DNA from 3 places in the Sphingobium sp. 3R8 genome. Region 1 is predicted to be linked to each of the others. Evidence: riboswitches for the same ligand, from Rfam matches in the RefSeq annotation. Region 1 holds a riboswitch; each other region holds the start of a gene.
The links. A riboswitch is a leader RNA that binds a small molecule or an ion and turns the genes downstream of it on or off. The one in region 1 is predicted to bind cobalamin.
Positions count from the first base shown of each region.

Region 2: another riboswitch for cobalamin. It lies ahead of K9B33_RS18915 (TonB-dependent receptor plug domain-containing protein); the one in region 1 lies ahead of K9B33_RS14145 (TonB-dependent receptor plug domain-containing protein).
Region 3: another riboswitch for cobalamin. It lies ahead of cobW (cobalamin biosynthesis protein CobW); the one in region 1 lies ahead of K9B33_RS14145 (TonB-dependent receptor plug domain-containing protein).

Region 1 covers NZ_JAIQXR010000014.1:40,555-51,015, forward strand. The annotation lists gene fdhF (formate dehydrogenase subunit alpha) at 1-890, shown strand, start outside; gene K9B33_RS14135 (formate dehydrogenase subunit delta) at 901-1,206, shown strand; gene fdhD (formate dehydrogenase accessory sulfurtransferase FdhD) at 1,238-2,035, shown strand; cobalamin riboswitch at 2,105-2,319, shown strand; gene K9B33_RS14145 (TonB-dependent receptor plug domain-containing protein) at 2,484-4,322, shown strand; gene K9B33_RS14150 (ABC transporter substrate-binding protein) at 4,359-5,168, opposite strand; gene K9B33_RS14155 (FecCD family ABC transporter permease) at 5,207-6,205, shown strand; gene K9B33_RS14160 (ABC transporter ATP-binding protein) at 6,199-6,975, shown strand; gene K9B33_RS14165 (penicillin-binding protein activator) at 7,000-8,205, opposite strand; gene rsmI (16S rRNA (cytidine(1402)-2'-O)-methyltransferase) at 8,217-9,059, shown strand; gene K9B33_RS14175 (YraN family protein) at 9,056-9,409, shown strand; gene gshB (glutathione synthase) at 9,554-10,461, shown strand, end outside.
Region 2 covers NZ_JAIQXR010000023.1:19,605-30,065, reverse strand. The annotation lists gene K9B33_RS18960 (carotenoid oxygenase family protein) at 1-845, opposite strand, end outside; gene cobU (bifunctional adenosylcobinamide kinase/adenosylcobinamide-phosphate guanylyltransferase) at 925-1,431, opposite strand; gene cbiB (adenosylcobinamide-phosphate synthase CbiB) at 1,428-2,369, opposite strand; gene K9B33_RS18945 (threonine-phosphate decarboxylase) at 2,362-3,351, opposite strand; gene cobS (adenosylcobinamide-GDP ribazoletransferase) at 3,348-4,067, opposite strand; gene K9B33_RS18935 (histidine phosphatase family protein) at 4,064-4,633, opposite strand; gene cobT (nicotinate-nucleotide--dimethylbenzimidazole phosphoribosyltransferase) at 4,630-5,646, opposite strand; gene K9B33_RS18925 (DUF1636 domain-containing protein) at 5,643-6,050, opposite strand; gene K9B33_RS18920 (hypothetical protein) at 6,050-6,586, opposite strand; gene K9B33_RS18915 (TonB-dependent receptor plug domain-containing protein) at 6,613-8,553, opposite strand; cobalamin riboswitch at 8,703-8,894, opposite strand; gene K9B33_RS18910 (cobyrinate a,c-diamide synthase) at 8,906-10,213, opposite strand; gene K9B33_RS18905 (GMC family oxidoreductase) at 10,319-10,461, opposite strand, start outside.
Region 3 covers NZ_JAIQXR010000003.1:80,213-90,673, forward strand. The annotation lists gene K9B33_RS03895 (SDR family NAD(P)-dependent oxidoreductase) at 1-108, opposite strand, end outside; gene K9B33_RS03900 (acyl-CoA synthetase) at 455-1,993, shown strand; gene K9B33_RS03905 (FecCD family ABC transporter permease) at 1,985-2,935, opposite strand; gene K9B33_RS03910 (ABC transporter substrate-binding protein) at 3,067-3,930, shown strand; gene cobO (cob(I)yrinic acid a,c-diamide adenosyltransferase) at 3,927-4,535, opposite strand; gene cobN (cobaltochelatase subunit CobN) at 4,538-8,257, opposite strand; gene cobW (cobalamin biosynthesis protein CobW) at 8,257-9,291, opposite strand; cobalamin riboswitch at 9,551-9,804, opposite strand; gene K9B33_RS03930 (histidine phosphatase family protein) at 9,868-10,461, opposite strand, start outside.

The sequences.
Region 1 (10,461 bases):
ATCATGTCGCGGCGGGGCTGGCGGCGATGGAGTGCGTAGTGGTGCAGGATCTGTTCCTCAACGAAACCGCCAATTACGCCCATATCTTCCTGCCCGGATCGACCTTCCTGGAAAAGGACGGCACGTTCACCAATGCCGAGCGGCGCATCCAGCGGGTGCGCAAGGTGATGGCGCCGCTCAATGGCCATGCGGATTGGGAGATCGTGCAGTTGGTGGCCAACGCCATGGACTTGGGCTGGACCTATGGTCACCCGTCCGAAATCATGGATGAGATTGCGGCGCTGACCCCGACCTTCGCCGGCGTCCATTATGACCGGCTGGAGGCGGAAGGATCGCTGCAATGGCCGGCCAACGACGCCGCGCCCGACGGCACGCCAACCATGCATATCGACGGCTTCGTGCGTGGCAAGGGCAAGTTCGTCGTGACCGACTATGTGCCGACCGACGAGAAGACCGGGCCGCGCTTCCCGTTGCTGCTGACGACCGGGCGCATTTTGAGCCACTATAATGTCGGCGCGCAGACGCGGCGCACCGCCAACACCGCCTGGCACCCGGAAGACCGGCTGGAGATGCATCCTAGCGATGCGGACAATCGCGGCCTGAAGGATGGCGACTGGGTGACGCTGCGCAGCCGGGCGGGGGAGACGACCCTGCGCGCGCTGATTACCGAGCGGGTCGCGCCGGGCGTGGTCTATACGACCTTCCACCATCCCGAGACGCAGGCGAACGTCATCACCACCGACTATTCGGACTGGGCCACCAATTGCCCGGAATATAAGGTGACGGCGGTGCAAGTGATGGCGTCGAACGGGCCGAGCGACTGGCAGCAGGATTATGCGCAGCAGGCCCGGACCAGCCGCCGCATCGCGCCGCTGGAAGCGGCCGAATAGGATGACGGACATGAGCGACGACACCCATGTCATGTCCACCACGGACCGGCTGGTCTATATGGCGCACCAGATCGCCCGCAACATGGCGATGATGGGCGAGGCGAAGGCGGTAGCGGCGTTGGCCGAGCATCTGACCCGCTTCTGGGATCCGCGGATGAAGGCGCAGATCGTCGCCATCGCGCAGGACCAGCCCGAGCGCCTGTCGCCGATGGTCGCCGCCGCCGTCGCGCGCATGGCGCAGGGCAGGCCGGCGCCCGCCGTCGATGCGGCGCAGTTCAACGCGGTGGACGAGGCCGGGCATTGCGACGCCGGTTGAGCGGCGCGCCGTCCATCGCTACGCCGTGACGATGGATGATGCCGCCGCCCGCCCGCTGACTTTCGATCGCCTGACCCCGGACGGCGGGACGCAGGCGATCGACCGCGCGCTGGCCGACGAAGTGCCGGTCGCGATCGAATTTAACGGCATCGGCTATGCGGTGCTGATGGCGACGCCCACCGACATTGGCGATCTGGTGTTGGGCTTTGCGTTGGGCGAGCGGCTGATCGGGCCGGGCGACGCGGCGTTCGACGTCGATACCCATCGGACTGAACAGGGCATCGTGGCCCGCGCGACCTTGCCGCAGGACCGCACCGATGCGCTGCTGGAGCGGGTGCGGCATCGTGCGTCCGAATCCTCCTGCGGCATATGCGGGATCGAGAATCTGGAGCAGGCGATCCGGCCGCTGCCGCGGGTGATGACGACGTCGCGGGCGGACCGCGCCGCCATCTTTCGCGCGCTGGCGGCGCTGCACGATCACCAGCCGTTGAACGCGGCGACTGGCGCGGCCCATGCCGCGGCCTGGGTCGGGGCGGACGGGGCCGTCCGGCTGGTGCGCGAGGATGTCGGGCGGCACAATGCGTTCGACAAGCTGATCGGGGCGATGGCGCGGGCTGGCGCGGACTGGGACGGCGGTTTTGCGCTGCTGTCGTCGCGCTGTTCCTATGAACTGGTGGAAAAGGCCGTGCTGAGCCAATGCCCGCTGCTCGTCACCCTTTCCGCGCCGACCCGGCTGGCGGCCGCCCGCGCGGAAGAGGCCGGCTTGCCGCTGGTCGTGCTGGCGCGGCGGGACGCCATGTTGCTGCGGAGCAACAGGCCGTTGGCTTAAACCCGGTGCCGCTTGGCATCGCATCCGCTTTCCCTTAGAGCGCGCGGCGTGGGGGCGGCTTGGCTTCCCCTGCGAGATGATCGCGCCGGTGCCCGGCAACGGGCTTAATCGGGAATGCGGTGCGGGCGTGCGAGCGCCCAATTCCGTGGCTGTCCCTGCAACTGTAAGCGGATAGTGCGATGCATATGGTCGAAAGACCGGCCACTGGACCCATGTCCGGGAAGGCTATGCATCCGTGCTGCGACCCGCGAGCCAGGAGACCTGCCGGCGCTTGGTCGCTCTTGCTTTGGTCCAGGGGATGGCCGGAGCACGGTGGTTTTTCCGTCGAGCGACGCCATGCGGCCGGGGCCGCATCGGGTTGTGGACGGGATATGGCGCCATCCCTTGCTTCCGCCCGACCGCATTGCGGACGCCCCAGGCCAAGTCGCACCGGCGCCGGGGGGTATATATGTTGAAAACAGGCATTTCTCTGGTGGCGCTGATCGTGGCGACGCCGGTATGGGCGCAGGATGACGAGATCGTCGTCACCGCCACGGGTATTGCGCAGTCGCGCGACGAGGTCGGCCAGGCGATCACCGTGATCGATGCGGAGACGATCAAGACGCGGCAGGCGATCGATGTGGTCGATTTGCTGGCGACGACGCCGGGCGTGCGCTTCAACCGCAACGGATCGACCGGCGGCGTGACCGGCGTGTCGCTGCGCGGCGCGGAGACGACGCAGACTTTGGTGCTGATCGACGGGGTGAAGGTCAACGATCCCAGCGGCATCGGCGACGGCTATGATTTCGGCCCGCTGCTGACCGGCAATATCCAGCGGATCGAAATATTGCGCGGCTCCAACTCGGTGGTCCATGGCAGCCAGGCGATCGGTGGCGTGGTCAACCTGATGACCGGCGTGCCGGCCGAGGGCTTCGGCGCGAACGCATCGGTGGATTATGGCTATAGCGACACGCTGAGCGCCAAGGCGGACGTGTCGGGCACCAGCGGCATCGCCACGGGCGGCGTAGGCGCGGCCTATTTCCGCACCGACGGCATTTCGTCGGCCGCAGGCGGGACGGAGCGCGACGGGACCGAGAATATCGCGACCAACGCCAGGCTGAAGCTCAGCTTCACCGATATGCTGAGCCTGGACCTGCGCGGCTATTATATCCATGCCGACCTCGACTATGACAGCTTCTTCGGCGCACCTGCCGACAGCAGCGACGTCAGCAAGCTCGACCAATATGTCGGCTATGCGGGCCTCAACCTGGCGCTGCTGGATGGCAAGCTGACCAACCGCGCCGCCGTCACCTGGATGCGCAACGATCGCGACTATTATTTCGTGCGCGGCACCGACCCCGACTATGGCTATTCGGGCACCAACCTGCGCTTCGAATATGAAGGCGTCTACGCGCCGGTCGACCAGGCCAAGCTGCTGTTCGGCTATGAGCATGAGCGGCCGGATTATGATTTCTTCGGCTTCGGTTCGACCGCCAGCGCGAAGATCAACATCGACAGCGTCTATGCGCTGGCGATCGTCAAGCCTTTCGCTGGTTTGGCCGTGACCGGTGGCGTGCGCCATGACGACCATAGCCAGTTTGGCGGCGCGACGACCTTCGGCGCGAACGCCAATTATTCGCCCAATGGCGGCGCGACCAATGTGCGGCTGAGCTATGGCGAAGGGTTCAAGGCGCCGTCGCTCTATCAACTGTACGACAGCTTTAGCGGCAATGCGGCGCTGCGCCCTGAACGGTCCAAAAGCTATGATGTCGGGTTCGACCAGAGCCTGGACGGTGGTCGGGCGATGTTGTCGGTCACCGCTTTCCGCCGCGATACGCGCAACCAGATCAATTATGACAACGCCACCTTCACCTATGGCAATCTGGACCGCACCCGCGCCAAGGGCGTGGAAGCGTCGATCGCGCTGAAGCCGGTCGATGCGCTGACCGTCACCGGCAGCTACAGCTATGTCGATGCGCGCGACCGGTCGGCAGGGTCGGCCGATTTCGGCAATCGCCTGGCCCGCCGCGCCGCCAATGCGGTGAGCGTGTCGGCCGACTATGTCTGGTCGTTCGGCCTGTCGACCGGCGCGACGGTCACGATGGTGGGCGACAGCTTCGACAATGCGGCGAATACGCGGCGGCTGGACGGCTATGCGCTGGCCGGGGTGCGGGCCTCGATGCCGCTGGGCGCGCATCTGGAAGTCTATGGTCGCATCGACAATCTGTTCGATGAGACGTACCAGACGGCCTATGGCTATGGGTCCTATGGCCGCGCTGCCTATGGCGGCGTGCGTGTTCGCTTCTGATCGACAGGCAAGGGGGCGGGCGTGATGCCTGCCCCTTCAGCGCGGCGCGTTCAGTCGCGCCATGATGGTGCGCGCCGCCTGCACATAGGCGGGGCCGCCGCACACGGTCCAGCTTTGCGGCAGGCTGATGCGCGGAACGGCGGCGAGCGCGGGATGGTGCAGCATTTCGGTGCCCTGATCGACCACGCGGTCGGTGGCGCTTTCCACGATCAGCCAGTCGGGCCGCGCCGCCACCATTTCTTCCAGCGGCACTTGCGCCAGCGGCGGTTTGCCAAGTTTGGCGGCGAGATTGGTGAGGCCGACGCGGCGCATAAGATCATCGATCAGCGTGCCGGTGCCGGTCATATAGCCGCGCCGCTGATAATAGGCCGCGACGCCGCCACGCCTGGGACGGGGCAGGGCGGCGAGATCGCGATTCATGGCCGCGATCAGCGCCTCGCCGCGATCGACATGGCCGGTCGCGCGCGCCACCTGCCTGATCTGGTCGAGGATCGCGCCATAGCTGTCGGCGCTGGCGAGGCCGAGCGTGCGCCACTGGCCCGGCGGCGCGCCCGCCACCGCATTCGGGCCGATCGGGAAACCCAGGATCAGGTCGGGGCGGATCGCCAGCACTTCCTCCGCGGGACGGCGCAGCGTGCGAAAACCGCGCGCCCTGGTCGTCGCAGCGGACAGTTCGGGATCGCGCGCATTGCTGCTGAGCGCGGCAATCTGAACGGGATCGGCGAGGGCGAGCAGATATTGGTCGGCGCAGACGTTGAGCGAGACGATGCGGCGCGGCGCCGTGGGGGCGGCAGCGCCGGTCAGTGCGATCAGCGCGGTCGCCGCCAGAAATATCCTGCTGGTCATGCCCATCGCCTTATCAAGCATGGGCAAGGAGGCAAGCCATGACCGTGCGCCGTCATCATCCGTTGCTGATCCCCGGCCTGCTGCTGCTGGTCGTGGCGGCGGCGTTCGGATCGGTCCTGCTGGGCGCGGTGGCGATCAGTCCGGGGCGGATCGGCGCGGTGCTGACCGGCGGGGGAGACGCGGTCGCCCGCACCATCGTGCTGGATCTGCGCCTGCCGCGGATGCTGCTGGGCCTGATCGTCGGCGCGATGCTGGGCGTGGCCGGCGCCGCGTTGCAAGGCTATCTGCGCAATCCGCTGGCCGAACCGTCGGTGCTGGGCGCGTCCAATGCGGCGGCGCTGGGGGCGGTCTGCGCGCTCTATTTCGGGCTGGCGCAGCTGCATCCGATGGTGCTGCCGCTGCTGGCCATATTGACCGGACTCGTCGCCATCCTGACCCTGTTCGCGCTGTCGGGCACGGTGGAAAGCCCGCTGACGCTGATCCTGGCCGGCATCGCCGTGGCGACGCTGGCGGGGGCGGGGATCAGCCTGGCGCTCAACCTGTCGCCCAATCCCTTCGCTGCGATGGAAATCATGAGCTGGCTGATGGGGAGTCTGGAAAATCGCAGCTACGCCCATGTCTGGATTGCCTTACCCTGCGTCGTCGTCGGCGCGGCGCTGCTGATCGCGGACGGGCGGACGCTGGACGCGCTGACATTGGGGGAGGATGGCGCGCAGGCGCTGGGCGTCAATCTGCCCGCTGCGCGGTTGCGCATGATGCTGGGCGTGGCGATCGGCGTAGGCGGCGCGGTCGCGGTGTCGGGATCGATCGGCTTCGTCGGGTTGATCGTGCCGCATCTGGTCCGGCCGCTGACCGACCGGTCGCCCTCGGCGGTGCTGCTGCCTTCGCTGCTGGGCGGCGCGGCGCTGCTGACGCTGGCGGATATCGGGGTCAGGCTGATCCCGACGAACAACGAATTGAAACTGGGGGTGGTGACGGCGCTGCTGGGCGTGCCGGTCTTCCTGGTCCATCTGATACGGGAGCGGCGGCTATGGTGACGATATCGGCGCAGGGGCTGACGGTGCGGCTGGGTCGCCACGCGGCGGTGCGCGATGTGGACGTGACGCTGGAACCGGGCACGCTGGTCGGCGTGGTCGGTCCCAATGGCGCGGGCAAATCGACGCTGATCCGTGCGTTGCTGGGACTGGTGTCGCCGCAGGCGGGGCGAGTGCTGATCGATGGGCAGGACGGGAAGCGGCTCGACCGGCAGACGATCGCGCGTGCCGTCGCCTATCTGCCGCAGGGCCAGACGCTGCACTGGCCGCTCAGCGTCGAGCGGCTGGTGGCGCTGGGGCGGCTGCCGCATCTGGGGCCGCTGTCACGCCTGTCGGAAGAGGACGAAGCGGCGATCGAGGCGGCGATGGCGCGGGCCGACGTGCTGCACCTGAAAGGCCGGGTCGCGACCGAATTGTCGGGCGGCGAGCGGGCGCGGGTGCTGCTGGCGCGGGCGCTGGCGGTGGGCGCGCGCGGGCTGATCGCGGACGAGCCGCTGGCGGCGCTCGATCCTGGACATCAGATCGACGTCATGGACCTGCTGCGCGGCGAGGCGCGCGGCGGGGCGCTGGTGGTGACGGTGCTGCACGACCTCGGCATGGCGGCGCGCTATTGCGACCGGCTGCTGCTGATGGACGGCGGGGCGCTGGTGGCCGATGGCGCGCCGATGGACGTGCTGACGGCGGATGCGCTGGCGCGGGTCTATGGCGTGACGGCGCGGATCGAGCGGGACGGCGACGCGCCGCTGATCCTGCTGGTGGGGCGGGTGTCCTGATCCACCCCGCCGGCAGGGGCGGAATTACTCGCCGAAGCCGTGTGGGGCCGGATCGGCCACGGTGATGGCGCCGGCGCCGACTTCGCTGACTTCCAGCGCGCGTTCGGCGACGCCGGCGCGGTTGAAGCGGAAGGCGCCGTCGATGCCGGAAAAGCCGCCTGCGTCGCGCAGCCGCGCGGCGGGGAAGGGCGATCCGGGCTTCCAGTCCTGCGCGATCCGCACCGTCAGCAGCACCGAATCATAGCCGAGCGAGGACAGGCGGAAGGGGGATGCGCCGTAGCGCGCGCGATATTTGGTCGCGAGCTGGCGGTAGAGCGTGTCGGAGACGCTGGCGAACCAGGCGCCACGCAGCACGGGGCTGGCGGCCAGCGTGCCTTCCGTATTCCACAATTCGGTGCCGAGCAGCCGCGCGGTGGCGCCGCCATTCTTCCGCACGATCGGCGCGACCTGGAGCGCGACGCGGCCGCTGTCGGCGATCAGCAGTGCATCATAGCTGGAGGAGGCCTGCAATTTCCTGACCGCAGCGGTGATGGAGGCAGGAGTCCGGTCGAACGTCTGCATGGAGACGACGGTGCCGCCGGCCTGCTCGACCGCGCGCAGCAATGCATTGCCCGCCCGTTCGCCATAGGTGCCGCGCGGCACCAGTGCGCCGAAGCGCGACAGGCCCTTGCCCTTGGCGAAGTCGACGACGCGGTCGATCGACTGGGCGGTGTTGTAGCCCAGCACATAGACGCCGCTGCCCGCGATGCTGGCGTCGTTGGAGAAGCTGATCACCGGCACATTGGCGCGCGCGGCGATCGGTCCGATCACGCGGGCGTCCTCCGCCAGCAACGGCCCCAGGATCAGGCGGTTGCCATCGGCCAGCGCCTTGGTCACCGCCGCCGCCGCGCCGAGCGCGGTGTCATAGGTGGTGATCCGGACCTTGTCGGTCCGGGTGTCCATCAGCGCCAGCGTGGTGGCGTTGGCGATCGATTGGCCGACGCCCGCATTGGGGCCGCTCATCGGCACGAGCAGCGCGACGCGATGGCGGGTGGCGTCGGTCGGCAGGCCCTGTACGACCTCCGGCCCGGTCGGCTGGGTCGGGCGGGTGGGGGTGGTGGGCGCCGGCCCCTTCGGCACGATCGATTGACAGGCGGCGAGGAACAGGGCCGCCCCCATGAAGGCGCAACGCGCGCCGCGCTTCACGGCAGCGAACACATTTGCTTGCCGGGGGGCATCCGTCTCTGTCATCTGGCGTCCTTATGGAAACTCGAACTTCTGGGCTAGAGCCTGGGCTTTATATCGTTGCGGGGCCGATCGGCAACCTTGGTGACCTTACGCCGCGTGGGGCGGAAGTCCTGCGACTGGCCGATGTGGTCGCCGTGGAAGATACACGGGTGAGCGCACGCTTGCTGCGCCATGCCGGATCGGACCGGCCCATGGTCCCCTATCACGACCATAGCGCCGAAAATGTCCGCCAGCGGCTGGTCGAACGGATGGCGGGCGAATCGGTGGCCTTGCTGTCGGACGCGGGGACGCCGCTGATTTCCGATCCGGGCTACAAGCTGGTGCGCGACGCGCGGGCGGCGGGGCGGCGGATCACGACCCTGCCGGGGCCGAGCGCAGCGATCGCGGCGCTGACCCTGTCGGGGCTGCCGACTGACCGTTTCCTGTTCATGGGCTTTTTGCCGAGCAAGGCGAAGGCGCGGGGCGATACGCTGGACGAGGTGGCGGCCGTGCGCGCGACGTTGGTCTTCTACGAAAGCGGGCCGCGCCTGTCGGAAAGCCTGTCGGCCATGGCCGCGCATCTGGGCGATCGCGAGGCGGCGGTGAGCCGGGAGATCAGCAAGACGTTCGAGGAAACCGCCTGCGGTACGCTGTCCCAACTGTCCGCCCGCTATGCCGATGCGCCGCCCAAGGGCGAGATCGTCGTCACCGTCGGCCCGCCGGGCGAAGCGCCGCCCGCCAGCGCGGAGGACGCCGACGCGGCGTTGCGGGAGGCGCTGACCCGGCTGTCGGTGTCCAAGGCGGCGGGCGAGGTCGCGAAGAAATTGGGGCTGGACCGGCGGACGCTCTATGACCGGGCGACGGAATTGAAGGGGTGACGAGAGCGGCGGCGGAGCAGCGCGGGCGGCAGGCCGAACGCATCGCCGCCTGGTGGCTGCGGCTGAAGGGCTGGCAGATCGTGGGTCGCCGGATGCGCACGGCGGCGGGCGAGGTCGATCTGGTCGCGCGGCGGGGCGCGATGCTGGCCTTCGTCGAGGTGAAGGCGCGGGCGAGCGCGGCGGACCTCAACCTGGCGATCGACGAGCGGCGGCTGGCGCGGGTGGCGAAGGCGGCGGAAATATTGTGGCACGAACTGGCGAAACCGGGGGACGACATGCGAATCGACGTCATCCTCCTTGCGCCGGGGCGTGCGCCGCGCCATCTGGCCAATGTCTGGCATGGGGGGTGAAGGCCCGCCCCATCCATCAATCCCGTTCGTGTCGAGCGGAGGTTCGAGCGAAGCCGAGAACCGCAGTCGAGAAAGGGTTCTCGACGGGCGCTTCTCGACAAGCTCGAAGCTGCTCGAACCGAACGGTTTAAGGGAATGACGCGCATGACCGAACTCAACCCCCTGACCGTCGCCGTGCAGATGGACCCCATGGAGGGCATCAAGATCGGGGGGGATTCGACCTTCCATATCATGCTGGCGGCGCAGGCGCGGGGGCATCGGCTCTATCATTATCTGGCGCCGGACCTGACCTTCCGCGACGGGCGGGTGCTGGCCAAGGCGCGCCCGGTCAAGGTGCAGAAGGTGCAGGGCGATCATTTCGCCTTCGGAGAACCGGAGTTGCTGGACCTGGGCCGCGACGTCGATGTCGTGTGGATGCGGCAGGATCCGCCCTTTGACCTCAGCTACATCACCGCCACCCATTTGCTGGAGCGGGTGCAGGCGGAAACGCTGGTGGTGAACGACCCGGCCAGCGTCCGCAATGCACCCGAAAAGCTGTTCGTGCTCGATTATGCGCGCTTCATGCCGCCCACGATGATCACCCGCGACCTGGCGCAGGTGAAGAGCTTCCTGGCGGAGCATGGCGAGATCGTGGTCAAGCCGCTGTACGGCAATGGCGGCGTGGCCGTGTTCCACGTCGGCAGCAACGGCGCGAACCTGTCGTCGCTGGTGGAATTGTTCAACGCGTCCTGGGTCGAGCCGTTCATGGTGCAGGCCTTCATTCCCGGCGTCGCGCAGGGCGACAAGCGCATCGTGCTGATCGATGGCGAGGTCGCGGGTGCGGTCAACCGTATTCCGGGTGCGGGCGAGATTCGCTCGAACCTGGCCGTGGGCGGATCGGCGGCGAAGACGGAGCTGACCGACAGGGAGCGTGAAATCTGCGCCGCCATGGGGCCGGAGTTGAAGGCCCGCGGGCTGCTGTTCGTGGGCATCGACGTGATCGGTGGCGAGTGGCTGACCGAGATCAACGTCACCTCGCCGACCGGGATCGTGTCGATCGACGCGTTCGACGG
Region 2 (10,461 bases), on a different contig from region 1:
AAGGCCGACACGCCCGGTCGCCCCCGGAACCAGCGCATCTCCGCACCCATGCCATGGCGCGGCATGATGCCGACCCAACTGTCCAGATCCTGCTGATGCGCCCAATGCGCGCCGCCGGCCTTCAGCCGATCCAGGTCGGCCGTGGTCGGAAAGACCGGGAAGATCGCGTGGCGTTCGGTGATCGCAAAATCATGGATCGACGAGCAATAGGGCTGATCGAACCATATTTCGCTGACCAGATTGCCATTGCGGTCCGCCACGCCATAGGCGACCTTGGTCGAACACAGGCCGTCCGCCTCATAGCCGAAGAAGAACATCTCTCCCGTCTGCGGATCGACGCGGGGATGGGCGGTGAAGGTCTGCGATGTGAAGGCGCCATGATAGTCCCAGCGACCGATCGTCTCCAGCGTATCGGGATCGATCTCATAGCCCAGCCCGTCTTCCTTGGTCATGAACAGCCGCCCGCCATGCCAGACCGGCGTGGTGTTCGCGACCGTACGATCGCGGCCGGCAACGACGGGATCGTCCGTGAACGGGTTGCGATACTGCCCGAACAGCGCGCGCCGCGCGTCCTTTTCCAGCCGGTAGCGCTCGGTTTCGACATAGCGGATCGCGTAATCCACCTTGCCGTCCTGGATGGTGAACTTGGCAACCATGCCGTCGCCCGACAGGACGATATCGTCGTCGAACATCGGCGCATGGGAGGGGTCCGGGACGGCGCGGAAAAAGGCGCCGGCTATCCCGGCAGGGATTTCGCCGATAACGTCCAGATTGCGGGCCGCCCATTCGATGCCGACAGGTGTGTTCAACCCGACGAAATGAATGGTCTGGGGATAGGCTGGCATGGCCTTGAGGCTCCTCTCTTATCTCGACTCATAGTAACAATCGTTACTGTTGTTGCCAAGCGGAGAGTGCAAGGCGCCGTCAGCGCAGTGTTAGGGGCAAGCCTGCCGCCAGGAAAACCGCTTCGTCAGAACAGGTCGCCACCGCCTGGTTGATGGTGCCCGCGACGTCGCGGAACCGCCGCGCCAGCGCATTGTCCGGGACGATGCCCAGCCCCACCTCGTTCGCGACCAAAATCACCGGCCCCCGCGCCTGGCGTAGCGCCATGACGAGAGCATCCACCGCTCCGTCGATGTCGCGCTCCGCCATCATCAGGTTGGACGCCCATAAGGTCAGGCAGTCGATCAGCAACACCCGGCCCGGCCGCGCTTCCGTCCGCACGATACTATCCAGCGCGACCGGCTCCTCGATCGTGCGCCAGCGTGCGCCGCGCTCCTCCCGGTGGCGCGCGATACGACTGTCCATTTCGCTGTCCAGCGCCTGCGCGGTCGCAACGAACAGACAGTCGCCCGGCATCGCTTCTGCACGGGCGAGCGCATAGCGGCTCTTGCCCGATCGCGCGCCGCCCAGCACCAATAGCACCGTCATAAGCCACTCCATGCAAAGAGCGCAGCCGCCAATCCAAGCAGCAGGCAGGCGCGCAGATAAAGGCGCAGCGCAGCTTCGAGATCGGCGGCGGCGAGATCCCCTCGGCCCGATCCGATCCACGGCTTGTCCTGCGCCACGCCATCATAGGCGATCGGCCCGGCCAGCCGTACGCCGAGAGCGCCCGCCATGGCCGCTTCCGGCCATCCGGCATTGGGAGAGGCGTGACGACGCGCGTCGCGCAGCATGATGCGCCAGCCTCGCCCCGCACTCAGGCAAAGCAACAGGCCGGCAAACCGCGCGGGTATGAGATTGAGCAAATCATCGAGTCTTGCTGCCGCCCATCCGAAGGCGCGCCACCGTTCTTCGCGATGACCGATCATGCTGTCGGCGGTGTTGATAGCCTTATAAGCCCACAGGCCCGGCAACCCGCCCAGCAGCAGCCAGAAGAGCGGCGCCACCACGCCGTCGCAAAAGCTTTCGGCCAGGCTCTCGATCGCGGCGCGCGCGATGCCCGCGCTGTCGAGCCTTTCGGTATCCCGGCCCACGATCATGGCGACGGCGGTGCGGGCCGCAGCCAGATCATTCGCCTGCAAGGGTTCCGTCACCGCGCGGACATGCCGGTAGAGGCTGCCTGCCGCCATGCCCGGCACGGCGCAGAGCGTGATGAAAATCCAGGCCCAGCGTCCTCCAATCCCATTCAGGCCCCACTCCAGCAAAAGCCCTGCCCCCATGGCGACGATCAGCAGCAGCAATAGACAACCAATACCCGCCACGCGTCGTAGCCGACCGGGCAATTCCGCTCGGTTCCAGGCCCGCTCGCACCCGTCGATGATCGCCGCAAAGGCGCCGACCGGGTGGCCGATGCGCCGATACAATGGCTGGGGCCAGCCGATCGCACCCTCGATCGCCAGCGCCAGCAGGGCCACGGGCTCAGCCACCCTCCAGCGCCCGATCCAGTCGCGCCAGCGCCGCCGCGTCGGCAGGCAGACCGATTCGTAACCAGCCTGCATTCTCGTCGAAGGGCCGGGTCAGGATCGCGTGCCGGGCGCAACGGGCAAACAACGTCGCGGCGACATCGGTGACGATCAGGCGGAACAGGGGGCAAGCGCCCTGGGGAGACAGGCCATGTGCGTGCAACAATCCGTCCAGCGTTGCCGCCTGTTCGATCAGGCGTGCCTGGGTGGTAGTGATCCAGTCCCGATCCGCATAGGCGGCCGCCCCGATAACCAACGCCGCGGTCGATACCGGCCAGCTCCCCAGCCGTTCGCGAAATCGCGCGATGGTCGCGCGCGGCCCGATGACAAATCCCAACCGTATGCCAGCCAACCCGAAGAATTTGCCGAAGGAACGGAAGATGAGGAGACGCCGATCGTCCGCAATGCGATCCGCCATGCTGATGTCCGGCAGACAGTCGGCAAAGGCTTCGTCCAGCACCAGCCAGCCGTCGCTCGAAGTCTGTCGCTCCAGCAGCGCGTTCAGTTGAACCTTGTCCAACAAGCCGCCGTCGGGATTATTGGGATTGGCGATCAGCAGGATATTGCCGTCGAGCAAGGCCGGATCATCTACGCCGGGGATGAAGGCGCGGCCGTCGGGATGGATATCGCGATGGGTGCGGTAGCAGGCTGCGCCATGCAAGACATTCCCGGCTATGATCCCGCGCAGCAGCCGCAATCCCGCCTCGCTCCCCGGCAACGCGCATAAATGGGCCGGATCGACGCTGAAATGCCGCGCAGCGTTCTGCTCCAATTCGGCCAGTAGCGCATCGCCGGGCAAGCCGCGCCAATCGATCGCAGGCGCTTTCTCCACCGGCCAGCCAAGCGGATTGATCCCGGTCGACAGGTCGATCCACGGGTCCCGGCCTTCGCCGAACCATCGCCGCGCCTCGTCCAGCTTGCCACCATGATGGGTCCAGCGCGTCATGACGCCCGCGTCAGGATCAGTGCTGCGAGCAACAGGCCGCTTTCCAGCAGTTCGATGCCCGCACCATGGCTGTCGCCGGAAATACCGCCAATCCGCATCCGGACCCACCAGCCCCACAATCCGGCCAACGGCGCCACGGCCAGCAGCGCCGGCATCCAGAAGGCGGCGGCGAGGAGCATGACGCCCCACAGCGCCAGATCGGCGGGGCGGATGACCGCGCGGAATTGCGCGCCAAGGCCGTCATGCAGAGGCGGCAGCCGGCGGCTCCAGAGCAGCGGCCCAATCCGTGCGGCGAAGGGGATCAACAGCAGCGCGGCGAATGCCTTCGATTCCACAAGGCCATGGAGCAGCACCAGCTTGGCGATCACCTGCAACGCCACCGCGGTGGCGCCCATGGCGCCGACATGGGGATCGGCCAGCACCGCCAGCAACCGCTCGCGATTCTTGTGCGCCGCGCTCGTCGCATCGGCCAGATCGGCCAGTCCATCCAGATGCAGCGCGCCAGTTACGCAGACCCACGCCACCAGCGCCAGCAGCGCGCCGGTCCACGCATCGATCCAGGCGCCGGCCCATCCCGCGGCGGCGACCAGCGCGCCGACCACCAGGCCCGCCGCCGGAAAGCAGCGCATCGCGGCGGCGAACGCCGCCCCGTCCGCCTCCACCCGCGGCATAGGCAATCGCGTCAAGAACTGGAGCGCGAAGATGAGGCCCTTCACGCCGCAAGCCCCGCGATCTGCGCCCAAGGTTTCTCGCCAGGCCAGAGACGCAGCGTAAGACGGGCGGCATAGGGCAGGTCGATCGCCCAGATCTGGCGCTGGTCGAAGCCGCACAGCAGCGCCAGCGCGGCGCGCATGGCCCCGCCATGGGTGACGACCAGCGTCGGCCGGGGCGACAGGGCGGCGATCGCCGCACCGACCCGCGCTACCAGCGCAGACCAGCGCTCGCCTCCGGGGGGCGGACAGGCATCGGGGTCCGCGTAGAAATGCGCCAGGGCCGCCTGGTCCAGCATCGCCGGATCGGCGCCATCCCATGCCCCGAAATCCAGCTCCCGCCAGCGCGGGTCGATCTGCGGCGCGATGCCACGCGGCGCGGCGATGGCCGTCGCCGCCTGCCGCGTGCGGGTCAGGTCAGACGATATTATAACCTCCGCCTCCAGCCCGCAGGCACGCGCCACGCAGGCGGCCGTCCCCGCATCGGTGGCGGCCCAGTCGGCATGTCCCAGCAATCGCCCGGCAAGTTCGGGCGTGCCATGCCGCATCAGATGGAGCAGCGTGCCGCTCATCCGCCCGCCGATACACCCGCATCGGCGAAGGTCGCCATCTGGTCATGGGCCGCCACCGCCGCGCGGATCACCGCCACCGCCACCGCGCCGCCGCTGCCCTCGCCCAACCGCATGTCGAGATCGAGCACTGGCTTCAGTCCCAGCCGGTCGAGCAGCCGCCCGTGCCCGGCTTCGGCCGAGCGATGTCCGGCGATCACATGATCGGTGATCGCGGGCGTGGTGGCCGCCAGCGGCGCCAGCGCCGATGCGCAGATGAACCCGTCAAGCACCACCGGCACATGGCGATGCCGCGCCGCCAGCATGGCCCCTGCAATGGCGACGATCTCCCGCCCGCCAACCCGGCGCAGCGTCTCGAACGGCGTCATCGGCGCTTGGGCATGATGCGCCATGGCCAGATCGACCACCTGTCGCTTGACCGCCAGTCCATGGGCATCCACGCCGGTCCCCGCGCCGACCCATTCCGCCACGCTGCCGCCGAAGCTGCGCTGGCACAGGGCCGCGGCGGCGGTGCTGTTCCCAATGCCCATCTCACCCAGCAACAGCAGGTCCAGGCCCGGATCGACCATGTCGGCCCCGCAGTTGAGCGCGGCCAGGCAATCCGCCTCGCCCATCGCCGCGGCGACCGTGAAGTCTTCGGTCGGGCGATCAAGGTCGATCGGCACGACCTGCAGATCCAGCCCGGCTGCGCCCGCCAGCGCATTGATGGCCGCGCCGCCAGCGGCGAAATTCGCAACCATCTGCGCCGTCACCGCGGGCGGAAAGGCGCTGACGCCATGCCGCGCCACGCCATGATTGCCCGCAAAAATCACCGCCCGGCCGCGATCGATATGCGGGCGCGCGCGCCGTTGCCAGCCGGCCAGGAAGATGGCGATCTCCTCCAGCCGACCCAAAGACCCGGCCGGTTTTGTCAATTGCCCCTGCCGCGCTGCGGCAGCGGCGCGGCAGGCCAGGTCGGCCCCCGGCAGGGACGCCAGCGCGTCGTCGAACGCCGCCACGGTGGGAAACAGGCTCATGTGGCGACGAACCCGGCAGGCGGCAGACGCACGATGAAGTGGCCCTTCACCCCTTGCGGCCAGTCGGCATAAGGCACCTGGCCATGGGCGCTCGCGGCATGATGCGCCGCATAGTCGAGGATCGCGCGCGCGGCATCCTCGTCGGGCGTAAAGCGCCCCAGCACATAACCGATCTTCCCCGGCGCCCGCAGATGGACGGCACAATGGTCGGAACAGGCGAAGAGGCAGGGCATGTCCTGCACCGCCACCCCGTCATAGCGGTCCGACCCGGCCTTCACCCGGCGCAGCGCCTCCGCCAGCCGCGCACCGCCGCGCACGCCATCGGCATCTTCCCGCTGCCCCGGCGAGTGGCGGCAGCTGCTGCACACCACCACCGCCGGACCATCCTCGACCGCGCGCAACATCAGGCGGTCACCGCACGGCGCAGCAGGCCGCTGCGGTCGGCCAGATGCTGCAAAGCCAGCAGGCCGGCCAGGATCATGGCGTAGCGCGCGAACTGCCGCGCCATTACATCCGACGCGAAGGCCGCCCAGCCGGAATCGAGCGCCCACGCGCCCGCCAGGACGGCCAGCTTGAACGTAGCGAACGCTGCCCCATAGGCCACGACCAGCCGCACCGCCGGATGCGCGTGCGGCAACAGGCGCGCCGCACCATCCGCGCCGAGCAGCGACGCGATCGCCGCCAGCGCCATGGTCCCGGCCCAGACGCCATTCTCCACAGTCGTTTCATAACCCAGCAGGCAATAGCCCACCCCCTGCGACACCGCCCAGGCCGCGAGCATCAGGATGATGCCGTCCTGCCGGCGGACATGCAACGCGGCGAGGGCGGCCAGGGCGGGGAAAGGCGTGGCGCAGGCCAGCGCCAGAGTGGTTATGGTGCTGGCCAGCGTCATCAATCCGATCCAGAGATGGCGGGCGGCGGCAGGGGACAGGCTGTCCATGGTCATACGTTCCTTGTCAGGGGGGATCAGAACCGCGCCCGCAGGCCAGCATGAATGCTGCGGCCCAATTGACCGTAGCGCCGCGCGGTTTCATAATATTCGTCGAACAGATTTTCGACCCGGCCGAATAGCGTCAGCTTGCCCATCACCGGCATTTCGGCACGCAGATCCACCAGCGTGTAGGCCGCGTTGACCAGTGGCGCGACCGTGGCGCTGGTGCGCGCGGTGTCGAGCGCCTTGCCCGACCAGCGCACCGCCACGGCGGTACTCAGACCGAACGCCCAGTCGTACCGCGCTGTCGCATTGGCCGCATGGCGCGGTCGCCGCGCCAGTTGGTTGCCATAGTTCAGGCCCGGCGACCGATCCTCCGCGGACACCCAGCTATAATTGCCGTCGATCGTCAGCCGACCGACATGGGCGACGCCGGCCAGTTCCAGCCCGTGCGCCTCGCTGCGCTGGACATTGGCATAATAGCCAAAGCGCGGTGTCGTCGTGCCCGGCGCATAGCAGAGCGGCGGCCGGTTGGTCGTCGGACAGCCATTATAGGTGATGAGATTGTCGGTGCTGCGATCGAACCAGGTCGCCGACAGGATCAGCGCATGGTCGAACAGATGCTGTTCGATGCCGGCATCCCAGCCATGCGCCTTTTCAGGCACCAGGGCGGTGTTCCCATAATCGCTGTAGAGCTGGTAGAGCGTCGGCGCCTTGAAGCCCTCGCCATAGCTCGCCCGCAGGATCGTGCGGTCCTTGACCAGCGCCCAGGCTGCGCCCGCGCCGAAGACTGTGTTGCCGCCAAAGGTCGAATGATGATCGTAGCGCACTCCGCCATTGACGGTCAGGCCGGCCAGCGGCTCGACGCTCAGTTGGGCATAGAGGCTGTCGATATCGGCAGACCCGCGGGTCGTGGCGTAGGCAGCCAAACTATCGGAAGGCGAAGCCGTGCGCATCCGCTGCTCCTCGCGCTCCGCGCCGAAGGCCGCGGTCCAGCCCTGCGCGATGGTGAACACGCCCTGATATTCGTAGCGCTTCGTCTCGCCTCTGGCGGTGAAACTGGTCTGGCGCAGTTTGCGGGCGGGGTTGACGTTGTCGCGTAGCGTCTCGCTGCGGCTGAAGGACAGGCGATTGCGCAGCGCGCCGCCGAACAGGTCGGCGTTGAGGCCGGCATAGCCGATCCATTCCTCGACTTCTGAATATTCGGGACTGTCCGGAATGGCCCCGGCGCTGTCGATGTCGGTGCGCCCCTTGGCATAATAGCCGCGCATATCGATCGACACGCCCGGCGCCAGCGCGACGCCGAGCCGCCCGTTGAGCGTGCCGTTGGTGTAGCCGTCCTTCTCCTTGGCGCCAAAGCGCGGGCTGATCGCCGAGATGCCCTCCGTCGTGAAGCGGCTGCCCGAGACCTGCCAGTCGATCGCGCCCTGTCGTCCGCCCAGCGCAGCGCGGGCGCTGACGGTATCGCGCGATCCCGCCTCGATATCGAAGCTGCCTTCGATCGGGCGTTCGGCCCGCGCGGTGACGATGTTCACCACGCCACCGATCGCCTGGCTGCCCCAGAGGATCGACTGTGGACCGCGCAATATCTCGATCCGGTCGATGTCGCCGGTCATCAGCGTCGCGAAATTATAGCCGCCGCCGGTCGAGGACGGATCGGCCAGCTTCACGCCGTCGATGACCAGCACGGTCTGGTCGGCCTCCGCGCCGCGAATGCGGATCGAGGTCGCCGTGCCATAGCCGCCATTGCGGGTGAAGCTGACGCCCGGCGTGCGGATCAGCAGGTCGGACACCGCCAACGCCTGTGCGGCGTCGATTGCCGGCTTGTCGATGATGGTGATGCTCGATGCCACCTGTTCGATGGCCTGCGGCTGGCGCAGCGCAGTCACGATCACCTCGCCCGCATCATCGGCCAAGGCCGGCGTCGACAGGCCCGCCAGAAGCAGAAGGCCGCTCTTTGAAATCCAATGCATCATAATCCCCCAGTCGTTGACAGGACCGGGCGGACGCGACGCGGTGGCGATGCAGAGCGCACGCGCGCACGACATCGCCACCGTGCGAACCCGCACGGTCAGCTTGTCGTTGCGCGAGGATATCCTCGTTCGACCGGCACACCCTGTCCGGACGAAGAACGACCGCGACAGGCAGGTCTCCTGGCTTGCGGGTCAATGCCGTATTCGAAGCGCCTTCTCGGAATCATCGATTCCAATGGCTTGTGCCTCGATGGCTCGCCGCTCACAGTTGCAGGGGCAGCCGGGGTCTTTAACCCCGTTCCCTTTTGATCCCCTTGCGGGGAACCTGACGCGCAGCCGCCCTAATCGACTTGGATCAGGCGATCAAGTGGAAGAAGCCACCGGTCACCTGGCCCGCGCGGTGGCCCGCCGGAGGGAGGGCCTGCCCCTCCGCATCGGCCATGTCGGCCAGCGGCTCGCCCTCGCTGGCGGTGATGCTGGCATAGTGGAACTCATGACCCAGCAATAGCTGCCCGACAGAGGCGAAGCTGGTGCCGTGCCGCAGCCGCGCGCTGCGATAGCCCAATGTTCGGCGCCTGCGCGCAAAACTGGTATCCATCGGCAACAGGCCCGCCATCGGGTGGACGATGCCGTCGCCATCCTCCAGCGTGCGGCCCAGCACCATATAGCCGCCGCATTCGCCATGCACCGGCCGGCTCTGCGCAAAGGCGCGCAGGCCGTTCAGGAACTGGCCATTGGCCGCGATCCGCGCAGCATGGAGTTCGGGATAGCCGCCGGGCAGCCAGCAGGCATCGCAATCGGCGGGCGGCGATTCGTCCGCCAGCGGAGAAAAGAAGCGCAGCTCCGCGCCGGCCGACCGCCACCAATGTACGATATGGGGATAGAAGAAGCTGAAGGCGGCGTCCCTGGCGACGGCGATCCGCTGCCCCGGTGGCCGGATGCCGGGCGGTTGCGCCGGCACGTCTGTCGTAGCGCCGGCCGCCGCCTGGATCGCATCCAGATCGCATTGCGCCGTCACCCGCGCTGCGATCGCGTCGATTCGCCGTTCCAGTTCCTCCGTTTCGCCAGCCTGCACCAGTCCCAGATGGCGGGACGGCATGGCCAATCCCTCGTCCGTGGCCATCGCACCCAGCAGCGGCAGGCCGATACGCGCGAACCCATCCTCGATCATGCGGACATGGCGCGTGCTGGCCACCTTGTTGGCGATCACTCCGGCGATGGCCGGCGCGCCGGGAAAAGTCGCGCAGCCATGCGCCACCGCCGCCACCGTCTGCGCCGCTGCGCGGGCATCGACGACCAGCAGCATCGGCCAGCCCAGCAGCCGCGCCACATCGGCCGACGCGCCCGAACGACCCGGCGCCCGCGTGCCGTCATAAAGGCCCATCGCGCCTTCCGCGACGACGAGTTGGACAGTTGTAGCGACGTGCGCCGCCAGCCCCTGCAGCATGGTCGGCGCCATGGCGAAACCGTCCAGGTTAATCGAGGGCCGGCCGGTCGCGGCTTCGTGAAAGGCCGGGTCGATATAGTCGGGTCCGCATTTGGCACCCTGCACGCTCAGGCCGCGATCGGTGAAGGCGCGTTGCAGGCCAATCGTCACCATCGTCTTGCCCGCGCCCGACGCCGGGGCGGCGATCACCAGTCCCGCGCCCAGTCGCGGCGTCACGACGTGCGCCATACCGGCAAGGGGGCGATGGCATCCACGAAGAGGGCGGCGCGATTCGGTGTCATGCCCGCCTTGTGGCAAAGCAGGCCCCGCGCCGCCAGCGCGTCAATTGCGGCGGAGGCGCCTCAGCAGGTGATCCGCGCCCTTGTCGCCGATCATGATCGCGGTGGCGTTGGTATTGCCGGCGGGAAGGCTGGGCATGACCGAGGCGTCGGCGACCCACAGCCCCTCGACGCCGATGACGGCCA
Region 3 (10,461 bases), on a different contig from region 1:
ATCGAAGATGGTGACCCTGGCGCCGGCGCGTGCGAGCATTGCGGCGGCGCCGCCGCCCAGCCCGGAAGCACCGCCGGTCACGATCGCTGCCAGCCCTTCAATCAGCATGGGACATCTCTCTTCCGGCCTTATGGAGCGGGGATGCTGCATATGTAATGACGTATCTAGCGGTGGGGGCGACGGTCGCGCCTGGCTGTGCCGGATATCGCAAAATCTCTCCTCCTTCGGACCTTGATGGTCGCTGGCTTGTCTGGCGGTTTAGTCGAAGCGCGCTCTGCAGGCTTTACACAGAGATGTTCTGCTTTTTGACATTTCTTGCGCATCGCTTGCCTCCCGCGGCACGATACGGCTTTTCACGTTCGACAGACGCACGGAAGGCGACAGCTCGACGGCGCCATAGCGAGGCAGCGGACTCCCGAAGGGCGGTCGCGCCCGACAGGAGAGGCCGACATCCATGCACCCCATGCACCATGCCCTTGCATATCCCGACAAGCCTGCCTGCATCATGGCCGAAACGGGCAAGGTGCTGCGCTATCGGGCGCTCGACGCGGCATCGAACCGCTGCGCGCATATGTTGCGGCGACTCGGCTTGCAGCGGGGCGATGTGATCGCGGTGATGCTGAACAATGAAATGGCGGTGTTTCCCATTGCCTGGGCCGCGCAGCGCGCAGGTCTCTATCTCACCAGCATCTCGACCAAGCTCAGCGCCGACGATCTCGACTATATCATCACGGATTCCGACGCCCGGCTGCTGATCGTTTCCGATTCACTCGCGCCGCTCGCGCAGCAGGCGCTTGCGGCCAGGCCTGCGCTTGCGGCCTACAGCGTCCATGGCGAGGCGGGCGGCCTTCCCGGCTGGATCGCGGCCTGCGCCGCTTGCCCCGCCACGGCGATCGCCGACGAAAGCGCAGGCACGGAGATGCTCTATTCTTCCGGCACGACCGGCCGTCCCAAAGGCGTGAAACCGACCCTGCCCGACGGGCCGCTGGACGCGGAAATTCCGCTCGTCGCCATGGGGCGCACCCTTTACGCCATGGATGAGGACATGATCTATCTGTCCACTTCCCCCCTTTATCATGCGGCGCCCCTGCGCTGGGCGATGACGGTGCAGCGCTTCGGCGGCACCGTGGTCCTGATGGACCGCTTCGATGCGGAGGCTGCGCTTGCCCATATCCAGGACTATCGCATCACCCATGCGACTTGGGTGCCCACCCACCTGATCCGCTTGCTCAAACTGCCGGAGGCGGTGCGGGGGCGCTATGACAGCGGCTCGCTGGTGGCGGTCATCCACGCCGCAGCCCCCTGCCCGGTGCCGGTGAAACAGGCGATGATCGATTGGTGGGGACCGATCGTGCATGAATATTATTCCGGCACGGAAACCTGCGGTATCACCGCCCTGTCGTCCGCCGAATGGCTGGAACGCCCGGGATCGGTCGGGCGAGCGATATTGGGGACGGTCAAGATCCTCGATGCCGCGGGTCGGGAACTGCCTCCCGGCGAAACGGGCGACGTCTATTTCGCCGACGGCCCGCGCTTCGAATATCATAATGACCCGGACAAGACCGCCAAGGCCTATAATAGCCGGGGTTGGGCAACGCTGGGGGACATCGGCCATGTCGATGCGGACGGCTATCTCTATCTGACCGACCGCAGGAATTTCATGATCATATCGGGTGGTGTTAACATCTATCCGCAGGAAATCGAAAATTCCCTGATCACCCACCCCAAGGTCGCGGACGTGGCGGTCATCGGCGAACCGAACGAGGATCTGGGCGAGATGGTGATCGCGGTCGTCCAGCCCGCGCCGGGCGTGACCGGCGATAACAGCCTGTCCAGCGAGTTGACGACCTATGTCCGCAAGGCGCTGGGTGGCGTGAAGACACCGCGGCGATTCGATTTCCGCGATCAGCTTCCTCGCGAACCCACGGGCAAATTGCTCAAGGCCAAACTGGTTGCCGAATATCGGCGACAGGCCAGGACGGCGTCACCATAGCCGCCGTGCCCGCACCAGATGCAGGAGGAAAACGGGGACGCCGAGGAAGGCGGTGAGGACACCGAGCTTAAGTTCATTATAGGTCGGGATCAGGCGCACCGCGATGTCCGCCAGCGTCAGCAGTGCCGCCCCCGCCAGCAATGAGGGCAGCAGGATCGACGAGGGGCTGCGATCGGTCAGCGGCCGCACCAGATGAGGCACGATCAGCCCGACAAAGCCGATCGAGCCGGCGACCGCCACTGCGCCGCCGACACCGATGCCGACGCCCAGCAACAGGCGCAACCGGGTGCGCTGCAGGTTGACGCCGAGCGCCTGCGCACCCTCCTCCCCCAGTGTCAGGGCATCAAGTGCGCGGGAGTCGAGCAGGAGCAGCACCGCGCCGCAGGCGATGCAGGGCAGCGCGATCCAGACGTGCTCGACCGATCGGTTCTCGATCGATCCGAGCAGCCAGGCGGTGATCTCCATGGCGGCGAAGGGATTTTCAGACAGGTTGAGGGCGAGGCTGATGCCCGCGCTCGCCAGCGCAGAGATCGCGATGCCGGCGAGAATGAGGCTGAGCGGGCTTTCGGCGCGCCCCGCCAAGGCGAACAGCAGCAGCAGGGCGAGCAGGCCGGACCCGATCGCCAGCAATGGCAGAAGCAGGATATGCAGTTCGGACAGCCCGAAATAGAGGGCGCCGACCGCCCCCAGCGCCGCGGCGTTGGATGCGCCCAGCACCGACGGTTCGGCCAGCGGGTTGCGCAAATAACCCTGCAACGCTGCGCCTGCGAGGCCGAGCATCCCGCCCACGGCCAGGCTGAGCAAGACGCGTGGCAGCCGCAGGGTGAACAGGATCGCGGTCGCGATCCGGTCGCCATGGCCGGTCGCTGCCGCCAGCAGCCGCGCCGGATCGATGGCCGCCGATCCCACGCCCAGCGAGGCGATGCCGGCCAGGATCGTCAAGACCAGGAGAATGAGCAGTAGCACGCGCCGCCGCGCGTCGAACGGGTGGAAGTTGGACAATGGCACCTCGCAGTGGATCGGTGGTCCCCGTCACGCTTGTGTCCCGGGGTCGTGTAAGTCATGGGGCGGCTATGATACTGGGACTAAGGAAATCCTCGTCCGCCGCACTGGCGGCGATTTTGTTCGCGCTGGCGGCGGGCAGTCTTCTGGCTGGTTCGGCGCCCGCATCGCGAACCGGGGACACCGCCGCACCGCAGCGGATCGTGTCGCTGAACCTGTGTGCAGACCAATATCTGATCGCGCTGGCCGATCGCGCGCAGATTGCGGGTCTGACCCGGAACGCTAACAATGCGGCCATGTCCGCAGCCGCGGCGCAAACGCGCGGCCTGCCCATCCTGACAGGTTCCGCGGAAGAAGTTCTGGCCATCGATCCCGATCTGGTGATCGGCGCGCCGGCCAGGCGCGGCGGGATGATGGCGGCGCTGTCGGGCGCACATTATCATACCCTCGATCTGAAGCCCGCCGGCAGCTACACCGGCATCGTCACGCAAATCCGCGCCGTCGCAAAGGCGGTCGGCCATGTCGATCGCGGCGAGGCGCTGATCGCGGGGATGGACCGGGATCTCGCCGCCATCGCCCGTCCCCGCCGGTCCGGCGTCGCGGCCTATTATCAGCGGCGCGGTTTCCTGACCGGGACGGGCACGCTGATCGACGACCTGATGACCCGCGCCGGGCTGGTCAATCTGGCCGGCAAGCTCGGCAAGCCGGTCCTGTCGCAACTCACGCTCGAAGAGTTGATGGTCGCCCAGCCCGACTATCTGCTGATCGAAAGCGGCTCCGAACATGTGGTCGATCTGGGTACGGAGATGTTGCGCCACCCGCTGTTGAAGGACATCAAGCGGCTGCGCCTGCCCCAGGCCTGGACCGTCTGTGGCGGGCCGGCCTATGTCGATGCCGTTCGCAGCCTGGTGAACCAGATCGACCATCGGCTTTAAAATTCGATGCCGGGCTGCGCCTTGACGCCCTGTTCGCGGAACGGATGTTTCACCAGCGTCATCTCCGTCACCAGATCGGCGGCTTCGACCAGCGCTTCGGGCGCGTTGCGGCCGGTGACGATGACATGCTTCATCTCCGACCTGGCCTTGAGAACCGCCAGCACCTCGTCGAGGGGGAGATAATCGTAGCGCAGGACGATATTGAGTTCGTCGGCCAGCACCAGATGATAGGCCGGGTCGGCGATCATGCGCTTGACCTGATCCCAGGCTTTGCCTGCCGAAACAATGTCTTGCGCCCGGTTCTGCGTATCCCAGGTGAAGCCGTCGCCCATAGCCATGAATTCGACCTGATCGGGAAAACGATCGAACACGGCCTTCTCGCCCGTCTCCATCGCCCCCTTCACGAACTGGACCACGCCGACCTTCTTGCCATGGCCGATGGCGCGCACCACCATGCCCAGCGCCGCGGTCGTCTTGCCCTTCCCCTTGCCGGTGTGAACGATCAGCAGGCCCTTTTCGACCGTCTTGCCCGCCACGATCCGGTCGTGCGCGGCCTGCTTCTTCTTCATCTTCTGCGCATGTTGTTCGTCTGTCCGTTCGGCCATCGTCATCCTCCTGCAAGCTGGGCGAGCAACAGGCCCGCGCTGTTCGATCTGGGTTTCCACATGCCGCGCTCCAGCGCTTCGGCCAGGCGCGCCGCGGTTTCGCGCAGCGCGGCCGGATTGGCCTCCGCCAGGAAGGCACGCACGGCTTCATCCTCGATGAAGGCGGCATGGACTGCGTCGAAATGATGATCGCGCACGGCATGGGTCGTGGCGGCGAAGGCGAACAGATAGTCGACCGACGCGGCGATCTCGAACGCGCCCTTGTACCCGTGGCGCATCACGCCCGCGATCCATTTGGGATTGGTGACGCGGGCGCGGACCACCCGGCCGATCTCGTCCTCCAGCGTGCGGACGACAGGGCGTTCGGGGCGGCTATGGTCGTTATGATAGGCGCGCGGCCGCTTGCCCGACAGATGCTCGACGGCGGACGCGACGCCGCCCTCGAACTGGTAATAATCGTCGCTGTCGAGCAGGTCATGCTCGCGATTGTCCTGGTTCTGCACCACGGCGTCGGCCTGGGCCAGCCGCGTGGCGAACAGGTCGCGCGCAACGTCGCCCTCCGCCCCTGCCCCATAGGCATAGCCGCCCCAGTCGAGATAGACGTTGGCGAGATCGGCGCGGTCGTGCCAGATTTTCTCGTCGATCATCGCCTGAAGGCCCGCGCCATAGGCGCCCGGCTTCGATCCGAACACGCGAAAGCCCGCGCGCCGGGCGGCCGCCTTCGCGTCATGGCCGGCGTCGATCAGTTGCGCGGTCTCACGGCGGTGGCGGGCGGCGGCGGGATTGTCCTCGTCCGGCTCGTCCAGCGCCATTACGGCGCGCGCTGCGGAATCGAGCAGGTCGATCTGTTCGGGGAAAGCATCGCGGAAGAAGCCGGAGACGCGGAAGGTGACATCGACGCGCGGGCGGTTGAGTTCGGCGATCTTCATCACCTCGAAACCGATCACGCGGCCCGACGTCCAGTCCCAGCGCGGCCGCACGCCCATCAGCGCCAGGGCCTGGGCGATGTCGTCGCCGCCGGTGCGCATATTGGCCGTGCCCCAGGCGGACAACGCCATGGCCCTTGGATATTCGCCTTCGCGCTGGAGATAATCGTCCACCAGCAGTTGCGCCGAGCGGCGGCCAAGCTCCCATGCCGTGGCGGTCGGCACGGACCGGGTGTCGACCGAATAGAAGTTGCGGCCGGTCGGCAGCACGTCGGGGCGCCCGCGCGTGGGCGCGCCGGAGGGACCGGGCAATAGGAAACGCCCGTCCAGGCCAGCCAGCAACGCAGCCTTTTCGGCGGGGCCGCAACGGTCCACGCGGCTGGCGAGATCGTGCCGCAGCGACCGCATGACGGCCTGCGACGCTGGGCCGGGCGCTGTCGCACCCTCGACCAGCGCGACGGCCAGCAGTTCGAGCCGTTCGATCGTGTCGCCATGGCTGCGCCAGGGCGCATCGCCCACCGCTGCCAGCACGGCCGGTCGGGGACCGGTCCAGCCGTCGCCCATCCGGCAATCGAGCGGATCGAAGCCAAGGCCCAGATCGTCGGCCAAGGCGCGGAGCAGCGACGCCTGGCCCGCCTCGTCATAGCCGCGCGGGGTGCGGGACAGGGCGATGAGCAAGTCCGTGCGCAACCGGCCGGTCGGCGATCGCATGAAGATGTGCAGCCCGTCGCGTATCTGCATCTCCTTCAATTCGCATAAATAATTGTCGAGAGCCGCGAGCGCGTCATCGCCATCCCCGACGGCCCCGGCATCGGCGTCCAGTCCCTGCGACCGGGCAAGATCGAGAATCTCGGCTTTCAGATGCTGGATGCGGCGCGGGTCCATGCCGGCGGCGAGATAATATTCGTCGACCAGCGCTTCGAGCGCCTTCAACGGGCCATAGCTTTCCGCGCGCGTCAGCGGCGGGGTGAGATGATCGATGATCGCCGCGCCGATGCGGCGCTTCGCCTGCGTTCCTTCGCCCGGATCGTTGACGATGAAAGGATAGAGTTGCGGCACCGGCCCGGCGCAGATTTCCGGGAAGCAGGTGTCGGACAGGGCCAGCGCCTTGCCCGGCAGCCATTCCAGATTGCCATGCTTGCCGACATGGACGACCGCCTGCGCGCCGAAATCCTGGTTCAGCCAGAAATGAAAGGCCAGATAGCCATGCGGCGGGACCAGCGCCGGGTCATGATAGCTGGTCTTGGGATCGATATTATACCCGCGCGCGGGCTGCACTGCGACGACGATATGGCCGAAGCGATGGGCGGGCAGATGAAAGGCGTCGTCGCGCACGAAGGGATCGTCGGCAGGCGCGCCCCATCGCGCCGTCACCGCGCCACGTATCGACGCGGGCAGCGCGTCGAACCATAGGCTATAATCGCCGACCGGCAGGCGGACTTCGGGCAGGCGATCCAGCGACGCGCGGGCGTTGGTGACGCCGCCGAGCAGGATCGCCATCAGCCCCGCGCCGTCCAGGGGCGCATCGCCGACATGATAGCCCGCTTCGCGCAGGGCGGCGAGAATGGCGGCCGCGCTGGCCGGCGTGTCGAGGCCGACGCCATTGCCCAGCCGACCGTCGCGATTGGGATAATTGGCGAGAATGAGCGCAACACGCCGATTCGATGCGGGCGTGCGCCGCAATGCCGCCCAATTGGCGGCAAGATCGGCGACGAAAGCGACGCGATCGGGGGCAACGCGCGGCACCACGATGCCGCATTGGGTCCGGGCATCGAAACGCTCGGCCGCCTTGAAGGCGACAGCGCGGGTGAACAGGCGGCCGTCAATCTCGGGCAGGGCGACGTTCATCGCCAGGTCGCGGGGGCCAAGGCCGCGCGGACTGTCGGCCCAGTTCGCCTGTTCGACCCCCGCAAACACGGTCTGGAGAATCGGACAATCCGCGGTTTCGAGGACCGACGGCGTCCGCCGGTCGCCCGGCGAGGAAGCGGCGAAGGCGGTGGCGTTCAGGATGATGTCGGGCCGGATTTCAGCGATCAGGCCGCGCAGCCAGTCGATCGCGAACGGCTCGCGCAGCGCCCGCACATGGACGGTGACGACGTTCAGCCCGCGTCCCTTCAGCGCGGCGACGAGCGCATCGACGGCATCGAGCGTACCGGCGATCATCAGCGCGCGATAGAAGCAGAGGAGCGCGACGGGCTGTCCCGCGCGCCATCCTGTCCGCACATCGTCCAGCGTAGGCCGTTCCATACCCGCCAGATAGAGACCGGCGTCGGCGACCGGCACCGGATCGTCCGGCACGCCGATATCCGCGCCGATCAGCCGCGCGGCATGGCGCAGGAAGCCGACCGCATTGGCGACGCCGCCCTGCCGCAGATAGTCGCGGAGCCGTTCGCTGACCGCCACCGGCAGCGTCGCGGCGGCATCGAGCGACGGATCGGGTTCGCGCCCGTCAGCGATCGCGGCGAAGGCAATCCCCTTTTCGCGCGCCACCCGTGCGATCTCGTCGACGCCATAGGACCAATAGGCCTTGCCCCCCAGCAGCACCACGCACACGAAACGCGCATGGGCGATCACCTTTTCGACGTAGAGATCGACCGAATAGGGATGTTTGAGCTGGAGCAGGTTGACCAGCCGGATCGACGGCGCATCCTCACCCAGCAGGGCCGCCGCCTGGGCGAAACAGGCCAGCTCGCTGTCCGCCACGGTCAGGAACACGATCTCGCCCGGCGATTGATCGAGGTCGATCGCCTCCTCGCCATTGGAGACGGTTCCCGGCGTAGCGGCCAGCAAATGCATCAGGCGAAGGCCGCGCGAAGGGCGCTGTCGATGGCGGCCTGATTCAGCCCCTTCTGCCCGATCACCACCAGTTGTGACAGGCGCGACTCCTCCGCTTTCCAGGCGCGGTCGAAATAATGCTGGATGCGGGGACCGACCGCCTGGACGACCAACCGTGCCGGGCGCCCGGCGACGGCGACCATGCCCTTGATGCGCAGGATATCATGCGCCTCGATCAACGGGGCCATGGCCTGCACCAGCGCATCCACGCCCGCAATCTCGCCGCCGGTGACGACGAAGCTGTCGAAATCGTCATGGTCATGATCGGGGTCGCCGTCATGGTGCGATGGCCGCGCGTCGATATCCTCTTCCGCTTCGGCGAACAGGCCGAGCAGGACGCCGGCATCGATCGCGCCATGATCGGTCCGCACGATCTTCACCCCACTACGGATATCCTTGCCTATGTCGCCCTCGATCCGGGTCAGCGCGTCAGCATCGACCATGTCGGCCTTGTTGAGGATGACGAGGTCCGCGCAGGCGAGCTGGTCTTCGTATAGTTCCTCCAGCGGACTGTCATGGTCGAGCGAGGGGTCGGCCGCCCGCGCCAGCGCCAGCGCGGCTTCGTCGGCGGCGAAGCGCCCGGCGGCGACCGCATCGGCGTCGATCAGCGCCACGACGCCATCCACGGTCGCGCGGGTGCGGATTTCGGGCCACTGGAACGCCTTCACCAGCGGCTTGGGCAGCGCCAGGCCGGACGTTTCGATGATGATATGGTCTGGCGGATTGGCGCGGTCGAGCAGCTTGAGCATGGTCGGCAGGAAATCGTCGGCCACGGTGCAGCAGATGCAGCCATTGGCCAGTTCGACGATATCGTCCTCCGGGCACGCCTCGTCATTGCATCCGCGCAGCAGCGCGCCGTCCACGCCGACATCGCCGAACTCGTTGACGATCAGCGCCAGCCTGCGGCCCTTGGCATTGTGCAGCAGGTGCCGGATCAACGTCGTCTTGCCCGCCCCCAGAAAGCCTGTGATGACGGTGGTCGGGATCTTGCTCACGCTTCTTCTCCTTCAAGCGCCATGGGATTCATGCGCGCGAAGGGGCGATCGGCATCGCCGAGCCTGATAATGGCCATGTCTACCCCCGCTGCACCTGAGCGATATCTCGGGCGGGGGCGTGCCGGACGCGAACGAACGGTCGATGCGCGGCGACGAGCAGGCGCATGGAGCCCGTCAGCGCGCACCGATGCGGCCCCAGCCACATGGGTTCGTCGCTCAGACGGCGTTCACCGTGCCCCGGCCATCCCCTGGACCAAAGCAAGAGCGACCAGACGCCGGCAGGTCTCCTGGCTCGCGGGTCATCGCTTAATGCACGCCTTCCCAGGCCTCGCAGGATTTAGCGTCCGGCCCAGTGGCTGCTCCCCTGGAAAGGGAGCGATGTGCATCGCGCTCGCCGCTTACAGTTGCAGGGACAGCTGCGGATTTGGATGAGCGCCCTCGTCGAGGGACTGCCACCCGCACCGCCTTCCCATTTTAATCCCCTTGCGGGGAACCGGCGCGATCAGTCATCGAAGGGGGCTTGCGGCTCCCCGGATGCGGTCGGCGATACCGGCTGCCGGGGCCGTCCGCAAGCCCTCAGTGCGGTGCGATCGCCTGAAGCCGCCAGATGCGGTTGAAGGACAGGCGAACGGCGGATAGCGGCGCAATGTCGATGGCAGGCGTCGTCACGAGCGGAAAGCCCAGCGCGTGCGCCAAGGCGGCGCGGATCGTCATGGCATGGCTGATGGCGCAGACGCATCCGGGCGACTGCGCCATTCCGTCCAGCCAGCCGCCTACCCGCTGTCGCACCGATTCCATGGTCTCACCATCCGCGGTGCCCTGCGTCGGATCGGCGATCCAGTCGGACAGGGCGGCCGGTTCGGCGGCAGAAAGGTCCGCAAACGACCGGCCCGTCCAGCGCCCGGCATCCATGTCCACCAGCGCCACCTCGACCGAGGCGTCCAGCCCCATCGCCTGGGCAGTCTGCGCGGCGGCGCGGGACGGGCTGCAAAGGACATGGTTGTCGAAACCCGGCGGCAGGCGGCAGGCGGCGGCATCATGCGCGCCGCGTGCGTCCAGGCCCTCGTCCAGCGCCGGAAAGCCGCCGATCCGGCTGGACGGCGTGGACGCCGCGCATAGGAGAAGGAGGGATGTAGCCAGCGGAACCTCCGGGAGATGTTGACGTCGCGC